3 regions of the Bradyrhizobium sp. USDA 4506 genome follow, and region 1 is predicted to be linked to each of the others. Evidence: predicted binding sites of a transcription regulator. Region 1 holds the regulator's gene; each other region holds the start of a gene.
What was found. Region 1 encodes LexA, which represses DNA repair genes until DNA is damaged. Its sites were predicted from a motif close to TGTTCNNNNTGTGTTCNG; they were not measured.
Positions count from the first base shown of each region.

Region 2: the regulator LexA is predicted to act here: its motif matches at 3,751-3,768, upstream of ACVIHF_RS32235 (DNA recombination protein RmuC).
Region 3: the regulator LexA is predicted to act here: its motif matches at 1,573-1,590, upstream of recA (recombinase RecA).

Region 1 is NZ_JBSSBM010000002.1:3,000,235-3,006,063, reverse strand. Features, by position in the region: partial or broken gene ACVIHF_RS16295 (ComEC/Rec2 family competence protein) at 1-2,155, shown strand, start outside; gene ACVIHF_RS16290 (hypothetical protein) at 2,152-2,379, opposite strand; gene ACVIHF_RS16285 (hypothetical protein) at 2,525-2,953, opposite strand; gene lexA (transcriptional repressor LexA) at 3,210-3,914, opposite strand; gene ACVIHF_RS16275 (molybdopterin molybdotransferase MoeA) at 4,158-5,369, opposite strand; gene ACVIHF_RS16270 (HAD family hydrolase) at 5,396-5,829, opposite strand, start outside.
Region 2 is NZ_JBSSBM010000002.1:6,367,667-6,373,495, reverse strand. Features, by position in the region: gene ACVIHF_RS32245 (hypothetical protein) at 66-509, shown strand; gene ACVIHF_RS32240 (AmpG family muropeptide MFS transporter) at 933-2,303, opposite strand; gene ACVIHF_RS32235 (DNA recombination protein RmuC) at 2,499-3,719, opposite strand; gene def (peptide deformylase) at 3,890-4,417, shown strand; gene fmt (methionyl-tRNA formyltransferase) at 4,568-5,503, shown strand; gene truA (tRNA pseudouridine(38-40) synthase TruA) at 5,503-5,829, shown strand, end outside.
Region 3 is NZ_JBSSBM010000002.1:3,912,659-3,918,487, reverse strand. Features, by position in the region: gene ACVIHF_RS20815 (hypothetical protein) at 308-493, shown strand; gene ACVIHF_RS20810 (hypothetical protein) at 603-854, shown strand; gene ACVIHF_RS20805 (hypothetical protein) at 875-1,096, shown strand; gene recA (recombinase RecA) at 1,695-2,783, shown strand; gene ACVIHF_RS20795 (hypothetical protein) at 3,011-3,700, shown strand; gene ACVIHF_RS20790 (hypothetical protein) at 3,707-3,997, shown strand; gene ACVIHF_RS20785 (acyl-CoA thioesterase) at 4,037-4,468, opposite strand; gene gcvP (aminomethyl-transferring glycine dehydrogenase) at 4,686-5,829, opposite strand, start outside.

The DNA of each region.
Region 1 (5,829 bases):
CATCTGGAAGCCTCTCGTCGAGACAGTGCGGCAATGGGCGCGCGCGGAGGCGGGGGCGGGCCGCCTGTTGCCCTGGGTGCCGGTGGCGTTCGGCACCGGCATCGCGTTCTATTTCGCGGCCGAGCACGAGCCGGTGCTGTCGGTCGCGGCCACCGTCGCAATCCTGCTCTGCCTGCTGGCGCTGCTGCTGCGGCGGCGCAGCGTGTTTCCCGTTATCGTGATGCTGGCCGCGGTCGCCGCGGGCCTTGCGACGGCGACCTGGAAGACGGCGCGCGTCGCTCACACGGTGCTGGCGCGACCGATGTTCTCGGTGGCGCTGACCGGCTTCGTCGAGACGCGCGACATCCGCGAGTTTCGATGGAGAGCCCGCGCGACATGACGAAGCTCAATCGGGTCCGGCTCTCGGTGAAGAAGGGCACCGCGCCCGATGTCGGCAGCTTCGTTGAGTTGAAGGCGCGGCTGTTGCCGCCGCTCGGGCCGCAGCGCCCGGGCTCCTATGATTTCGGCCGTGACCTGTATTTCCAGGGCATCGGCGCCTCCGGCTTCGTGATGGGCGCCGTCAAGACCAGGGAGCCGCCTGCGACCGGCGGCTTTGCGCTGCGCTACGCCGCCTTCATGCAGGGCCTGCGCGACGCCATCGACGCGCGGATTCGCACCACGCTCGACGGCGACCAGCGCGCGATCGCAACCGCCTTGCTCACCGGCCGGCGCGATGCGATCTCGACGCCGGTCAACGATGCGATGTTCATCTCGGGGCTCGGCCATGTGCTGTCGATCTCCGGCTACCACATGGCCGTGGTCGCCGGCGTCGTGTTCTTCGCGGTGCGCGCGCTGCTCGCGCTGTTTCCGGCGCTGACGGCGGGGCATCCGATCAAGAAATGGGCCGCGGCGGCCGCGCTGGTCGCCGCGGCGTTCTATCTGTTGCTGTCGGGCGCGGAGGTCGCGACGCAACGGTCGTTCTTCATGACCGCCGTGGTGCTGCTCGCCGTGATCGTCGACCGCCGCGCGATCACCTTCCGGACGCTGGCGGTGGCGGCGCTGATCGTGCTCGCGATCGCGCCGGAGGCGCTGGTGCATCCCAGTTTCCAGATGTCGTTCGCCGCGACGCTCGGGCTGGTGGCGCTGGTGCAGATCGGGCTGCCGAACCTGCTGGCGTCGCCCGACCATTCGGCGACCGCGCGCGTCGCGCTGTGGGGCGGGCGCGAGCTCACGATGCCTGATGCTGGCCTCGCTGGTGGCGGGGCTGGCGACGACGCCCTATGCCGCATTCCATTTCCACCGCGTGACGCCCTACGGGCTGCTTGCGAACCTTGCGGCGATGCCTGTCGTCTCGGCGGTCGTGATGCCGGCCGGCCTGCTCGGGCTCGTCGCCATGCCGGTCGGCTTCGACGGACTGTTCTGGGCGATCATGGGTCTTGGCATCGACTGGATGATCCTGGTGACGCAATGGGTCGCCGCACTCCCGGGCGCGGTCGGCCGCATGGCGGCGTTCGGCATCGGGCCGCTGATCGCAGCGAGCGCCGGCCTCATCCTGCTCGGGCTGCTGCGCACGCCGCTGCGCTGGTCAGGCGCGGTGCTGCTGCTGGTGGCCTCGGTCTGGGCGCTCAGGGTGCCGCAGCCGGACGTGCTGATCTCGGGCGACGGCCGCAACGTCGCGGTGCGTGGCGGTGACGGGTGGCTGCATCTGATGCACAGCGCCAAGGATGCATTTTTGGTCAAGGAGTGGCTGGCGGCGGACGCCGACGCGCGCACCGCCACCGATGCGTCGCTCGGCGAGGGCGTCTCGTGCGATGCCGGCGGCTGCGTGACCCAGGGACCCGGCGGCGTCTTCGTCGCGCTGGCGACCCGGCCGGAGGCGCTGGCGGACGACTGCGAGCGCGCAGCCCTGATCGTGACGGCGCGGCCGGCGCCGCAGGGCTGCGCGGCATCGGTGATCGATGCCGAGCGGCTGCGCCGCCACGGCGCGCTGGTGCTGCGAAGGATCAGGGACGGCTACGCCGTCGATGCGGTCAAGCCCGGCGGGATCGACCGGCCGTGGTCGCCGGCAGTTCCCGGCGACGGCGAGAGCGAAACGACGCTGCGCGCGCCCGCCGCCGCGCCGCGGCCTGCGGTGGATGCGACGCCGGCCGAGACCGATCTGCAGGGCGATGATTAGCCGTGGTCCGGCGAGGGGCCGCTCGGCAGCTCGAACAGGCCGAGATGGTATTCGTCGGAGTCGGGGCCGGCGTCGGGCTTCTTGACGAGGGTGAAGGAAGCCTCGGGAAATTGCTCCCAGACTTTCAGGTCGTCGGCCGTTACCGTCAGCCAACCGAACCGGAACATGTAGCGGCCCGGTTCCGTGACGCGTCCAGCCTTTTGCCATGTGACCTTATCGACCACCGCGCACGTCCTCCGTGCCCGATGATGCGCCAAGGCGCCGGCCGACGCAAATCTCCTTCTGCGCCCCGGAAGCGGGAGTCCGGGGTCGCCCGAAATTGCTTAGGTCATCCGCCGCCGAACAGCTCATTCCGCGGCGACGATGCGCTCAACCCAAAAACAGCGTTGCGAATGCGGAGGGCCGCCGCTCCACAACCTTCGGCTTCTGCTCGACCGGCGGATGCAGCGCCGGCAATTGCAGCACGCTAACGCGCTGTCCCTCGACCAGCTGGGTCACCAGCACATGGCTGCCGTCGGGGAATTCGACCGCGTCATGATGCCGATCAGGCACGTCGGGCTCGACTTCGTTGAACACGCCGACGCGATAGTTCAGCGTCTTGGTCCAGATCCAGCGGCTGTCGTAGCGAACGTTCTCGGCGAAAGCGAGCTCGGTGCCCGGCAGCATGCAGACCGCGACAGTGGGGTCATTCTCCGAAGCAAAGCCGCGGGTCGACGTGCCGCGGAACGTCGTCGTGATCAGCGTCTCTCCGACAATGGCGGGGCGCGATGCCACGGCGTGCAGACTATAGTCACACATCGGATGGCTCCTCATTTCGAGGTAGCGACCCGTGCCTCTCCTTGAGGCATTAGGGCCTCTACCAGAGTGGACGATAGCGAACGAGCGTCTGCTCGTTTCTGGGCGATTGTACGACTGGTCCGAGATCGCTCCGATCACAAACACGCGACGCTGCGCGAGAGGTATCGGAGCGCATCGGGCAGGCCGTACGCTACACTATCATGCAAGGAACGATCCGACGTGTTGCTCGTTCCCGGCCGCCGCAAGTATTTGCAATTCAGTATTTGCGATAAAGGCCGATCAGCTTGCCCTGGATGCGGACCCGGTTCGGCGGCAGGATGCGCACTTCATAGGCGGTGTTGGCCGGCTCGAGCGCGATCGATGCGCCGCGGCGGCGGAAGCGCTTCAGGGTGGCTTCCTCCTCGTCGATCAGCGCCACCACGATGTCGCCGGTATTGGCGACGTCGTTGCGCTGGATCAGCGCCATGTCGCCGTCGAGGATGCCGGCATCGACCATCGAGTCGCCGCGCACCTCGAGCGCATAGTGCTCGCCGGCACCGAGCATGTCGGGCGGCACGCTGATGGTGTGGCTGCGGGTCTGCAGCGCCTCGATCGGCGTACCGGCGGCGATCCGGCCCATCACGGGGACCGCGACCGGACGGTTGCCGTCGTCCTCGGCAATCGGCGGCGTGCTGGCGCGCCGGCCGAGGGTGCCTTCGATGACGCTGGGCGTGAAGCCGCGGCGGCCGTTGCCGCCGCCGGCCGAGAGTTCGGGCAGCTTGATGACCTCGATGGCGCGGGCGCGGTTCGGCAGGCGGCGGATGAAGCCGCGCTCCTCCAGCGCAGTGATCAGGCGGTGGATACCGGACTTCGAGCGCAGGTCGAGCGCATCCTTCATCTCGTCGAAGGAGGGCGGTACGCCGGCCTCTTTCAGACGTTCATTGATGAAACGCAGTAGTTCGTACTGTTTGCGCGTGAGCATCTCGAGTATTCCCCCGGTTGATAGCGTCGTTCGATTCCGAGACTCTTCTGGTGGGGCCTGCAGGCCGGGCCTGACCTCAGGAGCATGTGCTCGATGCACCTGCTTCCACGCGGCTTCCCGATTGTAGACACCAGTACTCGAAACAAATCATGAACGGACACTATATGTTCGATATGTGTTCCGCAACCACTTAATTTCCGGTGAACGTGTCGGGCAACGCACAATCGGCGGGGCGCGAAAACCCTATTCGGGCAGTGTCAGGATCTCGCATTCGCTGCCTTCGACGGCCGCCGCCGCGAACGGCGGGCGCACGAGAAGTGCCCGTGCCGCAGCGAGATTCCCGAGCAGCGACGAGTCCTGCTGCGTCACCGGCGTTGCGATCAGCGTGCCGTCCTCGCGCGCTTCGAGACGCGCACGCAGATAGTCCTCGCGCTGGTCGTTGGCTGCGAGGTCGCGGCCGAGCAGGGCGCTCGCGCGGCGATGATGAATCACTTTCCGGCCGCTCAGCGCCCGAATCAACGGCACCAGGAACAGGAAGGCGCAGACATAGGACGACACCGGATTGCCGGGCAGACCGATCACCCGCATCGCGCCGAGCCGGCCATGCATCATCGGCTTGCCGGGCCGCATCGCAATCCGCCAGAACGCCATCTCGACGCCCTCGGCTTCCAGCGACCGCTTGACGAGATCGTGGTCGCCGACCGAGGCGCCGCCTGTCGTGATGAGGACATCGGCGCCGGCCTCGCGTGCCCGGCGGATGCCCGCCGTGGTCGCCTCTGCCGTGTCGGCGGCAACGCCGAGGTCGACGGTCTCGGCGCCTTCGGCGCGCGCCAGCGCTCGCAGCGCGTAGCCGTTGGAATAGACGATCTGGCCGGGACCGGGCTGCGAGCCCGGCATCACCAGCTCGTCGCCGGTCGCCAGCACCGCGACCTTCGGGCGGCGGCGCACCGCAAGTTCCGGATAGTTCATGGCGGCCGCCAGCGACAGCGCGCGGTCGGACAGGCGGCTGCCGCCGGCGAGCAGCACCTCGCCCTCACGGAAGTCGACCCCAGCCGGGCGGATGTGCCGCCCGACGCTGGCGGCCTCCGTGATCGTGATGTGGTCGCCGTCGACGGCGGTGTCCTCCTGGATGATCACCGCGTCGGCGCCATTGGGGATCACGCCGCCGGTGAAGATCCGCACCGCCTCGCCGGCGCCGACCGTCCGCTCGAACGGCCGGCCGGCGGCGACTTCGCCGATCACCTTGAGCCGGGCCTTTAGATCAGCCGCATCGGCGGCGCGCACCGCATAGCCGTCCATCGCCGACATCGGCTGCGGCGGCTGGGTGCGGAGCGCCGCGAGGTCGTGCGCAAGCGTGCGGTGGTAGGCGGCATCGAGCGCGACCATCTCCTCCGGCAGCGGTTCGGCGCCGGCGAGGACGGCGGACAGGGCATCGGCAACCGGCATCAGGGCCACGCTCAGAGCTCCTCAATTCTTAATGTTCAAATTCCAAGTGCGGTCAAAGCCCTTGCCACGTCATCCGTCGACGTCACGTGGATAGCATGAAGGCCGCGCGCCCGCGCACCTTCGATATTGGCGGCCAGGTCGTCGAAGAACAGGATCCGCGACGCCGGCACGCCGATGGCTTTTACCACATGATCGTAGGCCTCGGCGTCGGGTTTGCGGAAGCCGATGCTCGAGGACAGGAAGACGTTGCGGAAATGGCTGAGCAGCTCGGCATGGGTGACCGAGAAATGCGCGACATGGGCCGGATTGGTGTTGGAGAAGGCGTAGAGCGGCATCCGCTTGGCGGCCGCCGCGAGCAGCGGGGCGATGCCCGGCATCTCGCCGGTGAAGATCGCGTTCCAGCCTTCGAGGAACTGGGCGTCCGTGATGTTGATGCCGAGCGTCCGGCGCAGATTCTCGAAGAATGCCG
Region 2 (5,829 bases), 3.4 Mb from region 1:
GGGTGGATGCCGATTCGGGGACGGTCATTCACGCTCTGACGAATCAAGATACGGAACCACTGACAATGACGGCACACCGATTCGGCGTACGCTTGTTCGGCGTACGTTTGGGCTTTGCGCTTCTGGCGGCAACGTTCGCCGCGCCTTGTGCGCTCGCGCAACAGGCCGACGCGCCGCAGAAGCCCGGCAAGATGATCCGGGCCGGCGACGTGCTGTCGGGAGAGCTCGGCGTCATGAAGGTGCGCGACGCCAAGAACCGCGGCAAGCGCGTCGCGACCTACCAGATCACCAGCGAGCCGCGCCGCCTGCCGCCGCCGAACGGTCTGTGCAATCTCGAGACCGGGCCGGAAACCTTCCAGCTGATTCCGACCAACGACGCCCAGGCCGCGCAGCTGAAAAGCCTCTCCGGCAAGGAAATCTCGGTGAAGGTCGATGAGGTCGCCTGCGCCAAGGACGCCGGCGAGATGAGCGAAGCCATCGTCACCAAGTGGAGCGTAGTGGCGAAGTAGCTGCCTCAATTGCGGTGTCATCGTCCGGATGCGCGGGTAACGACACCGCGCTGTTTCTTGAGTTGCGATCCATCCTCATCGTCGTCCTGGCGAAGGCCAGGATCCATAACCACCGGCCTTGCTTGTCGGATGGATCGTGGCCCCGAGATCGCGCAACAATTCGCATTTGGGGTAATGGGTCCTGGCCTTCGCCAGGACGACGCGCGGAGAGAGTGGTTCCGCGGCTTCTCCGCTGAATTACGAACGCCTCTGGAATACTGGATCACCCGGTCGAGCCGGGTGATGGCAGCCTGTAGCCCGGATGGAGCCAAGCGAAATCCGGGACGGTCGTGCCGGTCGAGAGATTTCCCGGATTGCGCGGAGCCTGTCATCGGGCGCGCGTTCGCGCGACCCGTTGGCTCCATCCGGGCTACGGCGGCTGGGCTAAACCCGCACCGGCCCCAACTCGTCGAAATGCCCGCGCCGCTGCAGCCAGGCGAGCAGGATCAGGCTCGGGATCGCGACCAGCACGCAGATCACGAAGAACATCTGCCAGCCGACGGCCTTGGCCACATAGCCCGCGCCCGACGACAGATAGGTCCGGCCGACCGCCGCGAGCGCCGTGAGCAGCGCATACTGGGTCGCGGTGTGCAGCGGATTGCGGCACAGCGCCGACAGATAGGCGACAAAGATCACGGTGCCGATCGCGCTGGTGAAATTCTCCGCGGTGATCGCAAGCGCGAGCGCCCATTGATCGACGCCGACATGGGCGAGCCAGGAGAATGAGAGATTGGCGACCGCCTGCAGCACGCCGCCGATCCAGAGGCTAGTCGCGAGCGAATAGCGCCGCGCCACGAAGCCGCCGGCAAAGCCGCCGATCAGGGTCGCGGCAAGGCCGACGCCTTTCACGATCGCCGCGTAATCGACCTTGGAAAAGCCGATGTCGATCACGAACGGCGCGGTCATGGTGCCCGAAAACGCGTCGGTGAACTTGAACAGCACCACAAAGGCGAGCGCCGCGAAGGCGTCCTTGCGGCTGAGGAACTCGGAGAACGCGCCGAGCGCGGCGTGTAGCACGCGTTCGGCCGCGTTTTGCGCATGCGTGGCGGCTTCCGCGCCCTTCGATTGGGTCGGCTCGGTCGCCGCGAGTGCGGTGACGATGCCGATCACGACCAGCGCGGCCATCACCACATAGCCCCACATCCACGCCGACAGGCGCACGAGGCCAGCGGACTCGAAGCCGCTGACGATGAACAGCGCGCCGGCGGTCGAGACCAGCATGCCGACGCGATAGGCCGCGACATAGGACGCCATGCCGGCGGCCTGCTCGCTTTCGGGCAGGCTTTCGACGCGGAAGGCATCGACCACGATGTCCTGCGTCGACGAGGCGGTTGCGACCAGCAGCGCGGCAAAGGCCGCGAACCATGGCGATCGCGCCGGATCGGCCATCGCCAGCACCAGGATCGCCGCGATCAAGAGCAGCTGCGAGAACAGCAGCCAGCCGCGGCGGCGGCCGAACATCTGCGTGAACAGCGGCACGTGCAGCGCGTCGACCAGCGGCGCCCAGAGGAATTTCAGCGTGTAGGGCGTGCCGATCAGCGCCAGCAGCCCGATGGTGCCGAGATCGACCCCGGCCTCCTTCATCCAGACCTGCAGCGTCGAGCCCGACAGCGCCAGCGGCAGCCCCGAGGAGAAGCCCAGCAGCAGCACGATCAGCACCCGCGGCTGCAGGTACACCGCAAAACTGTCGCGCCAGGAGGTGGCGGCGGGGGGATTCTTTTCCGATTGGGTCGCGGTCACTTCGGGCGCGGTCATGCCCCTCTGTTAGCAGATTCGACCGCGGCTGCCTTGGCTCCCTCTCCCCGCTCTATCGCGGGGAGAGGGTTGGGGTGAGGGGCTTTCTCAGCGAATTATGACGGGTGCAATGTGCGGAAGCTCCCCCTCACCCGAAATTCGCGCGAAGCGCGAATTTCGACCTCTCCCCGCAAGCGGGGCGAGGTGACTTCGAGGCTACTCCCCCGCCTGCAGCTTGCGCGGGGCGGGGAACAGGTCGGACGTGCTGGGCTTGACGAAACGGGGGACCTCGATCGGGGTCTCGGACTTGCTGAAGTCGAGTTCCTCGATGCGGCCGGCGCGCTTCTCGATCTTGTCGGCGGAGATCAGGATCTGCCTGACGTCCTCGTTTACCTGGCCGAAATGGGTCTGCAGCTTGAGCACGCGATCGCGCAGGCGGCCGAGGTCGTCGCCGAGATGCATCACCTCGTTGCGGATCTGGTCGGCGGCATCGCGAATGCGGGCGTCCTTCAGGATCTGCTGCATCACCTGGATCGCCAGCATCAAGAGCGACGGCGACACCAGCACGACGCGGGCGCGATAGGCCTTCTGGATCACGTCGTCGAAGCCGTCATGGATCTCGGCATAGACCGATTCCGACGGCACGAACATCAGCGCGGTGTCCTGGGTCTCGCCCGGGATCAGGTACTTCTCCGCGATGTCGCTGACATGCTTCAGCACGTCGGCGCGCAGCCGCTGGCTGGCGAATTTTCGCTCCTCGTCGCTGCGCGCATCGTGCAGCGCGGTCATGGCCTCGAGCGGGAATTTCGCGTCGATGCAGAGCGGGCGCTGGTCGGGCAGAAACACCACGCAGTCCGGCCGCTTGCCCGACGTCAGCGTGTACTGGAACTCGAACGAGCCCTTCGGCATGCCGTCCTGGACGATCGCCTCCATCCGCGCCTGGCCGAAGGCGCCGCGCGATTGCTTGTTGGCGAGCACGTCGCGCAGCGTCGTCACCTGGGTGGTGAGTTCGTTGAGGTTCTTGTGCGCGTGGTCGATGATGCCGAGCCGCTCATGCAGCACGCGCAGCGAATCCATCGTGTTGCGGGTCGATTGCTCCATCGACTGGCCGACCCGGTGGGTCACCGAATCGAGCCGCTCGTTGACGGCCCGGGCCATCTCGGCCTGGCGGCCGGCCAGCGCCTGCGCCATAGTATCAACCTTGGCATCGACCCGCCCGGAGGATTCGCTCTGGGCCCGCAGCATGTCGGCGAGGCGCTCCTCCAGCTCTTCGGCGCGGATGGCCTGGGCCATTGCGAGTTCCGCGCCGCGCCGGCTGGCGCGTGCGATCACCACCGCAATGGCGAACAGCAGGATCAGCGCCAGCGCCCCAAGGCCGATCAATGCGTCGGAGACACGGACGGGAAGGTCGCCAATCGTGAGGAGAATCTCGTTCATGCCGGCAGTTGTAGCCGATTCGCGGCCAGGTGCGAACGAAGAGGGAACGCTTATGGTAAATGCATTCCTGATTTTCACGGTTAATGCGGGGTGAAGAAACGTGGTTAACGTTGTCCTAACGGGTTCCTGAGCGCATTGACCCCATGAAGTCAGCAGCTTAAATCGCCGCCATGGCATTAAGAGAAATCATCATCCTGCCGGACAAGCAGTTGCGGCTGGTGTCGAAACCGATCGAGAAGGTGACGCCGGAGATCCGCAAGCTGGCCGACGACATGCTCGAGACCATGTATGACGCGCCCGGCATTGGGCTCGCGGCGATCCAGGTCGCGCAGCCGCTGCGGCTGATCACCATGGACCTCGCCAAGCGCGACGAGAACGGCGAGACCACGGCGAAGCCGCGCGTCTTCATCAATCCGGAGATCATTGCGCGTTCGGAAGAACTGTCGGTGTACGAAGAGGGCTGCCTGTCGATCCCCGAATATTACGAGGAGGTCGAGCGGCCGGCGCGGGTGCGCGTGCGATTCACCGATCTCGACGGCACGGTGCATGAGGAGGATGCGGAAGGGCTCTACGCCACCTGCATCCAGCACGAAATCGATCATCTCAACGGCGTGCTGTTCGTGGATTATCTGTCGAAACTGAAGCGCGACCGCGTGTTCAAGAAATTCGAGAAGGCCGCCAAGCGCGCGGCGGAGTAGGCGCGGTCGCTTTCCCGGACGCGTCATGGCCGGGCTTGACCCGGCCATCCACGTCTTGCTTCGCTGTCGCCGAAAACGTGGATGCCCGGGGCTTCTTGTGCGAAGACGCGCTTCGCGCTTAAGCACTCCAACTGCTACCGAGCCTGTCTAATGCCTCTCCGCCTGATCTTCATGGGCACGCCCGATTTCGCGGTGCCGACGCTGCTGGAGCTCGTGGCCCATGGCCATGAGGTCGTGGCGGTCTACACCCGCGCGCCGAAGCCGGGCGGGCGACGCGGCCTGCAGCTGGAGCCGACGCCGGTCGAGCAGGAGGCGCGCCGCCTCGGCATTCCCGTGCTGACGCCGAAGACCCTCAAAACGCCGGAAGCACTCGAGGAGTTTCGCGCGCATGACGCAGACGCCGCCGTCGTCGTCGCCTATGGCATGATCCTGCCGCAGGCCATTCTCGACGCGCCGAAGCTCGGCTGCTTCAACCTGCATGCGTCGCTCTTGCCGCGCTGGCGCGGCGCCGCACCGATCAACCGCGCCATCATGGCGGGCGATGCCGAGAGCGGCGTGATGGTGATGAAGATGGATGTCGGCCTCGACACCGGCGACGTCGCGATGGCCGAGCGGTTGCCGATCACGGACAGCATGACGGCATCCGATCTGCACGACGCGCTGGCGCCGCTCGGTGCCGACCTGATGGTGCGCGCGATGGCGGCGCTCGGGCGCGGCGGCTTGCAACTGACGAAGCAGAGCGCGGACGGCGTCACCTATGCGGCCAAGATCGAGAAGGCCGAGGCGCGGATCGACTGGACACAGCCGGCGCATATGGTGCTGCGGCACATTCACGGGCTCTCGCCGTTTCCCGGCGCCTGGTGCGAGCTTGCCGGCGAAGGCGAGCCGGTGCGGCTGAAAATCCTGCGCTGCGAGCAGGCGAAAGGCTCGGGCGCACCGGGCGCTGTGCTCGACGACAATTTCGCGATCGCCTGCGGCGACGGCGCGATCCGGATCCTCGAACTGCAGCGCGCCGGCAAGGCGCCGATGAAGGCGGCGGACTTCTTGCGCGGCACGCCGCTGAAGCCGCCTGCGCGGCTCAGCTGATGCCGCGCTACAAGCTCACCATCGAGTATGACGGCACGCCGTTCTCCGGCTGGCAGATCCAGGACACCGCGCCGACCGTGCAGGGCGCGCTGGAGACGGCGGTCAAGGCGATCTGCGGCGAGGACGTGCGCGTCCATGGCGCCGGGCGTACCGATGCCGGCGTGCATGCGCGCGGCCAGGTCGCGCATTGCGACATCGCCAAGCATTTTCCGCCCGGCCGCTTCCGCGACGGGCTGAACGCGCATCTGCGGCCCAATCCGATCGGCGTGCTCGCAGCTGACATCGTGCCCGACGATTTCGAGGCGCGGTTCTCGGCGACCAGGCGG
Region 3 (5,829 bases), 910 kb from region 1:
GTGCAATTTGTGCCACGGCAACGCGCCATGGGGTGGTAAAATGCCTGGTTCTCGGAGCATACTAGCCTTTATGAGACAGTGGCTAAAAACGGCGCTGATGGTTCTCGGCTTATGCGCAGGCTGGATGGTCGTCGGTTTACTGACCGTCGATGACGACGACGAATTCCGCCAAGTCATTGCGATTTACAAACCGCGCTAACAGACGCCGGCTGTTCCGCTCGTTGAGCTAAATCAAGAACAGATAGCGTCCCACGGAAATTGATGGACCCCATCTGCTCCCCTTGAGGGCACGGCCCGAGTTGCGGGTATGCTTGTGCCCCCTCAGATCGACAATCGAGGGATTGATAACTTCAAGACGAAAATGGCCGTGTCGATGCAGGACGACCGAGTCGAAATCATCGCGGTTTTGTTCGATCAGGAAAATATCCAGAAACTCATTGATCGGCTTACCGGGATCAAGACGTTCTATCCCGAGAAGAACGTGTTTGACTGATAAATGAAAGAGGCCGCCAACTGAGGCGGCCTCAGCGCCTCTTGATCTGCGTCAAGTTCCGGGGCGGCATGACAGATTAACAGTCCTCCACGAGCTAGGAGGATCGGCCATGAAATCCGGCATCGCGTTGCTTGCTCTGGTTCTGGCTGCGCTCTCGGCTATGGCTCAGCAGCAAGAGAAGCCGAAGCGGCTTATTGATGAGCATCGCCCCGGCGTGACCTATGAAGATTGCGTCGCGAGGTGCGATGCATGCATGGGCCACAGAAACGAGGCGTGCATCGCTAATTACTGCCGTGGCTATGAGCGCCGAAAGCCCGGTGCAAAGCCGTTGCCGATTGTGTGCCCGAGCTACGGCGGCTAACCAAAAGATGGGGATATTCCATGGGTCGCTGTCTGGTTATCGTTGCTGTGATCGGCTTGTTCACTTCGTCCGCCAACGCCATGACCATGGAGGAGTGCCGGGCGCAGTACAAAGCGGAATACAACCACCCCGCAAAGAAAAAGGGGATCGGTATCGATTGGCATGGCTATCAAACCAAGCGCTGCGGTATTGACCCGAACGCTAGCGTGCCAGCGCCGAAAGACGCTCCAAAGCCTCACTGATTTCAAACTGAGGCGAGGCTCAGTGCAAGCGCTCGCGAAGCTTCTTTATGATTTCGCGAAGGTCTTTGGCATACTCCTCGATGATGCGCCGAGCCTCCTCTAAGCGCGTGGGGCGCTTTGGCTCCTCCTCAGGCTTGACGGGTTCCTTCATGCCCGGAGGGTTGAGCCGGGCCAGGTGCGGCCGATTGAGTTAGATCAAGGGCACCTCTAATCCCGCCATTTGGCCCTCTTTTTCTGCCTCCGCTCGGAACTTCGTTCCCCCACGGAGAACACCCGGTAACTCCTCCGCTGGGGATAGCGAACACTTGGCGGACCATAACCATTGCTATGGTGAGAACATCCACCGCGCGGTTCAGTAGTCTTACCGAGAACATCGACTAACCCTTGGTTGCAACGGGGTTAATGGCAAACTAGGCCACTCCAAAAATCAAAGCAGGCCACTAGGGATGGAAACAGGCCAGCACCGGTCTGCTCGAAAGAACATATTGCGAACATAGAACAAACGTGGTACGTAGGTTCCCATCAACAATGCATTCCGCCTGATCTCATCGCCCGTTTGTCCCGCTAGCGAATCCCCGCAATAAGGAGCACATCCCAAATGTCCGCCACTGCACTGCGTATCGTCGAAGGATCCTCCATGGACAAGTCCAAGGCCCTCTCAGCCGCGCTCTCCCAGATCGAGCGCCAGTTCGGCAAGGGCTCGGTGATGAAGCTCGGCAAGAACGACCGTTCGATGGATGTCGAGACGGTGTCGTCGGGATCACTCGGGCTCGATATCGCGCTCGGCGTCGGCGGTCTGCCGAAGGGACGCGTCGTTGAGATCTACGGGCCGGAATCCTCGGGCAAGACCACGCTGGCGCTGCACACCGTGGCGGAAGGGCAGAAGAAGGGCGGCATCTGCGCCTTCATCGACGCCGAACACGCGCTCGACCCGGTCTATGCACGCAAGCTCGGCGTCAACATCGATGAGCTCTTGATCTCGCAGCCGGACACCGGCGAACAGGCGCTGGAAATCTGCGACACGTTGGTGCGTTCCGGCGCAGTCGACGTGCTGGTGGTCGATTCGGTTGCGGCGCTGGTGCCGAAGGCCGAGCTCGAGGGCGAGATGGGCGATGCGCTGCCGGGCCTGCAGGCCCGCCTGATGAGCCAGGCGCTGCGCAAGCTGACCGCCTCGATCAACAAGTCCCATACCATGGTGATCTTCATCAACCAGATCCGCATGAAGATCGGCGTGATGTACGGCTCGCCGGAGACCACCACCGGCGGCAACGCGCTGAAGTTTTATGCCTCGGTTCGTCTCGACATCCGCCGCATCGGCGCGATCAAGGAGCGCGACGAAGTCGTCGGCAACACCACCCGCGTCAAGGTGGTGAAGAACAAGCTGGCGCCGCCCTTCAAGCAGGTCGAGTTCGACATCATGTATGGCGAGGGCGTTTCCAAGATGGGCGAGATCCTCGACCTCGGCGTCAAGGCCGGCATCGTCGAGAAGTCCGGCGCCTGGTTCTCCTATGACAGCCAGCGGCTCGGCCAGGGTCGCGAGAATTCCAAGGCGTTCCTGAAGTCGAATCCCGACATCACCGCCAAGATCGAAGCCGCGATCCGGCAGAACTCCGGCCTGATCTCCGAGCAGATCCTCGCCGGCACGCCCGAGCGCGACGCCGAGGGCGAGGAGCCGACGGAAGAGTAAGCCTCCAGCATGATCCGGAAAAGTGCGAAGCGGTTTTCCCTCGCGACAAACGCGAAGCGTTTGCGCGGAGATCATGCTCAAGCGATCACATGACTTCGCTGCAAGCGGGCGCTGAGGACGTTGAGTTGCCGACGTCCTCGGCGCCCGTTTGGTTTTGTGTGTCTTTTGTAAAGCAGTTGATCCTCAGCTTGCGGTGCTGATGCCATCCCGCGTAGCCGGAGAGCATCGTGACAAGTCTGATCCTGGCGACAAGTGAACTCGCGAGCTATCGCCTGAGGCAGGCGGGAAGGGCGGACATCGTCGTCGGGTTGAGGCCGCGCTTCGTTTGGGGGAAAATGCCCTCGTCGGATGACCTCACGACCCTGCTGGAACCGCGTTCCGCAAAGCACGTCGATTTCGACACGCACTGGCTCGACTTCGCCAGTTCAAGATGGACCGGCTCGATCGGTCGGGACATTGGGCTTGTCGAGTTGTGCGAGCGTTGCGATAGCGTCGAGCTATGGGCTGATCCCCAGCCGAATGACCAGTTGGTGCTGGCCTGGTTGCTCGACGTGCTCCGCCCGCACCGCCACATCGTAGCAAAGCTCAAGCTGGTCCAGACCGATGTCGAGATCGGCAGGTACCGAGGCGAGAGCTTGGCGAAATGGCGATTGCCTGCACTTGCGGTGACCGATGATCGGCTGGAATTGGCCGGTCGCGCCTGGACTGCCTATCGCGCTCCGACGCCCGAGCCCTGTTTCGACCTTCTCATGCAGGATCTGTCGGCCATCCCGCAGCTCCGCGCGGCACTGATTGCGTTGCTCGAGGAGCTACCCGGGCAAGACACCGGCCTCGGCGCGTCCGAACTGCGGATGCTGGATCTCGTCGCCGACGGCGAGACAAGCCCACAGGTCCTTTCAAGCGAGCTGAACAGGTAACGCGGCGTGTTCGATTTTCAGGAAGCGGAGCTGATCCTGGACCGGCTCGCCTATTGTCCATCACCGGTCCTGACCGGATTCCCCGCGGAGATCGAAGCGCCCGACGATCTGAAGGCCCGAAACAACCGACTCCTGCACAGTCGGCTGTCGCTCACCGATTTCGGCCAGGAAGTGTCGGATCGCGAGCTCGACTTCAGCCAATACAACACGATCCATCGCTGGTGGGGCGGCACCGAACTGACCAATGAGCGGCTGTGGCGCTGGGACGCCGAGAGCCGAGCCTTGGTTGCCCCGTAAGCCTGATCCGCACAACGTGTGTGCGCAATCAGCCTATGCCTATGCCAGCGTCTTCTCCCGGCTTGCGATCAGTGCCCGCAAATCCTCGGCCACCGCGACCGACTGATGGGTCTTCTGATCGGTCGCGACCCAGATGATCTCGCCGGTGGCGCGCAGTTCATCGGAGCCCTTGGCGAAGATCGCGAGCGCAAGATTGATCGAGGAGCGGCCGATCCGCGCGACGCGGACGCAGACCTCGATGTCCTCGTCGAACCGGATCGGCGCCTTGTATTCGACGACCGATTTCACAGTGTGGAAGTCGATGCCAGTCCGCGCCACCTCGCCGAGATAGTCGTAGCCGAGCGCGCGGAAATATTCGGTGATGGCGGTGTCGAAATAGGTGAGGTAGTGGGCGTTGAACACCACCGCCTGTGCGTCGACCTCCGAATAGCGGACGCGAAACGGGAAATGGAACCAGAATTCCTCGCGCATGTTTCCTCCTGCCGCGGGCGGGCCAGTCCGTCATTCCGGGGCGCGACGAAGTCGCGAACCGCAGATGCGCAATGGGCGCATCGGGGAATCCAGAGGTCGTGGATCGAGATTCCCCGGTGCGCAGTTGCGCACCTGAGGTTCTCGCTTCGCGAGCCCCGGAATGACACCCAGTGAATCAGGCGTCAGAGACGCAACGCCACATAGCTGCAGTAGCTCCTTACTCCGCCGCCTGCGCGTAATCCTCGACCGGCGGGCACGAGCACACCAGATTGCGGTCGCCATAGACGTTGTCGACGCGGCCGACCGGGCTCCAGTATTTGTCGGACCGTGACACGCCGGCCGGGAAGCAGCCCTCGGCGCGGGTGTAGGCCCGGTTCCAGACATCGTCGGCGATGTCGTGCACGGTATGCGGCGCGTGGCGCAGGGGCGAGGCCTCGACCTTCCAGCGGCCCTTCTCGATCTCCGCGATTTCGTCGCGGATCGCGATCATGGCGTCGCAGAAGCGGTCGATCTCGAACTTCGATTCCGATTCCGTCGGTTCGATCATCAGCGTGCCCGCCACCGGGAAGCTCATGGTCGGCGCGTGGAAGCCGTAGTCGATCAGGCGTTTTGCGATGTCGTCGACGGTGACGCCGCTGGTCGTCTTCAGCGGCCGCGGATCGACGATGCACTCATGCGCAACGCGGCCGCGCTCGTTGCGGTACAGCACCGGAAAGTGCGGCTGCAGCCGTGCGGCGATGTAGTTGGCGTTGAGGATCGCGATCTCGGTGGCGCGCGTCAGACCTTCGCCGCCCATCATCAGGATGTAGATGTAGGAGATGGTCAGGATCGACGCCGAGCCAAACGGCGCGGCCGACACCGGGCCGATGGCGTGCGCAGTTGCCCCGTCGGTTGCGGGATGGCCCGGCAGATAGGGCGCAAGATGCGCCTTCACGCCGATCGGGCCCATGCCGGGGCCGCCGCCGCCATGCGGAATGCAGAAGGTCTTGTGCAGGTTGAGATGGCTGACATCGGCGCCGTAATCGCCGGGCCGCGACAGTCCGACCTGCGCGTTCATGTTGGCGCCGTCGAGATAGACCTGGCCGCCATGGGCATGCACGATGTCGCAGATCTCGCGGATATGCTCCTCGAACACGCCGTGGGTCGACGGATAGGTGATCATGACCGCGGCAAGGTTGGCGGAGTGCTTCTCCGCCTTGGCGCGAAGATCATTGACGTCGACGTCGCCGCGCGCATCGCACGCGACGACCACGACCTCCATGCCGACCATCGCAGCCGAGGCCGGATTGGTGCCGTGCGCGGAGGAGGGGATCAGGCACACCTTGCGGTGCGGCTCGCCGCGCGCGAGGTGATAGCCGCGG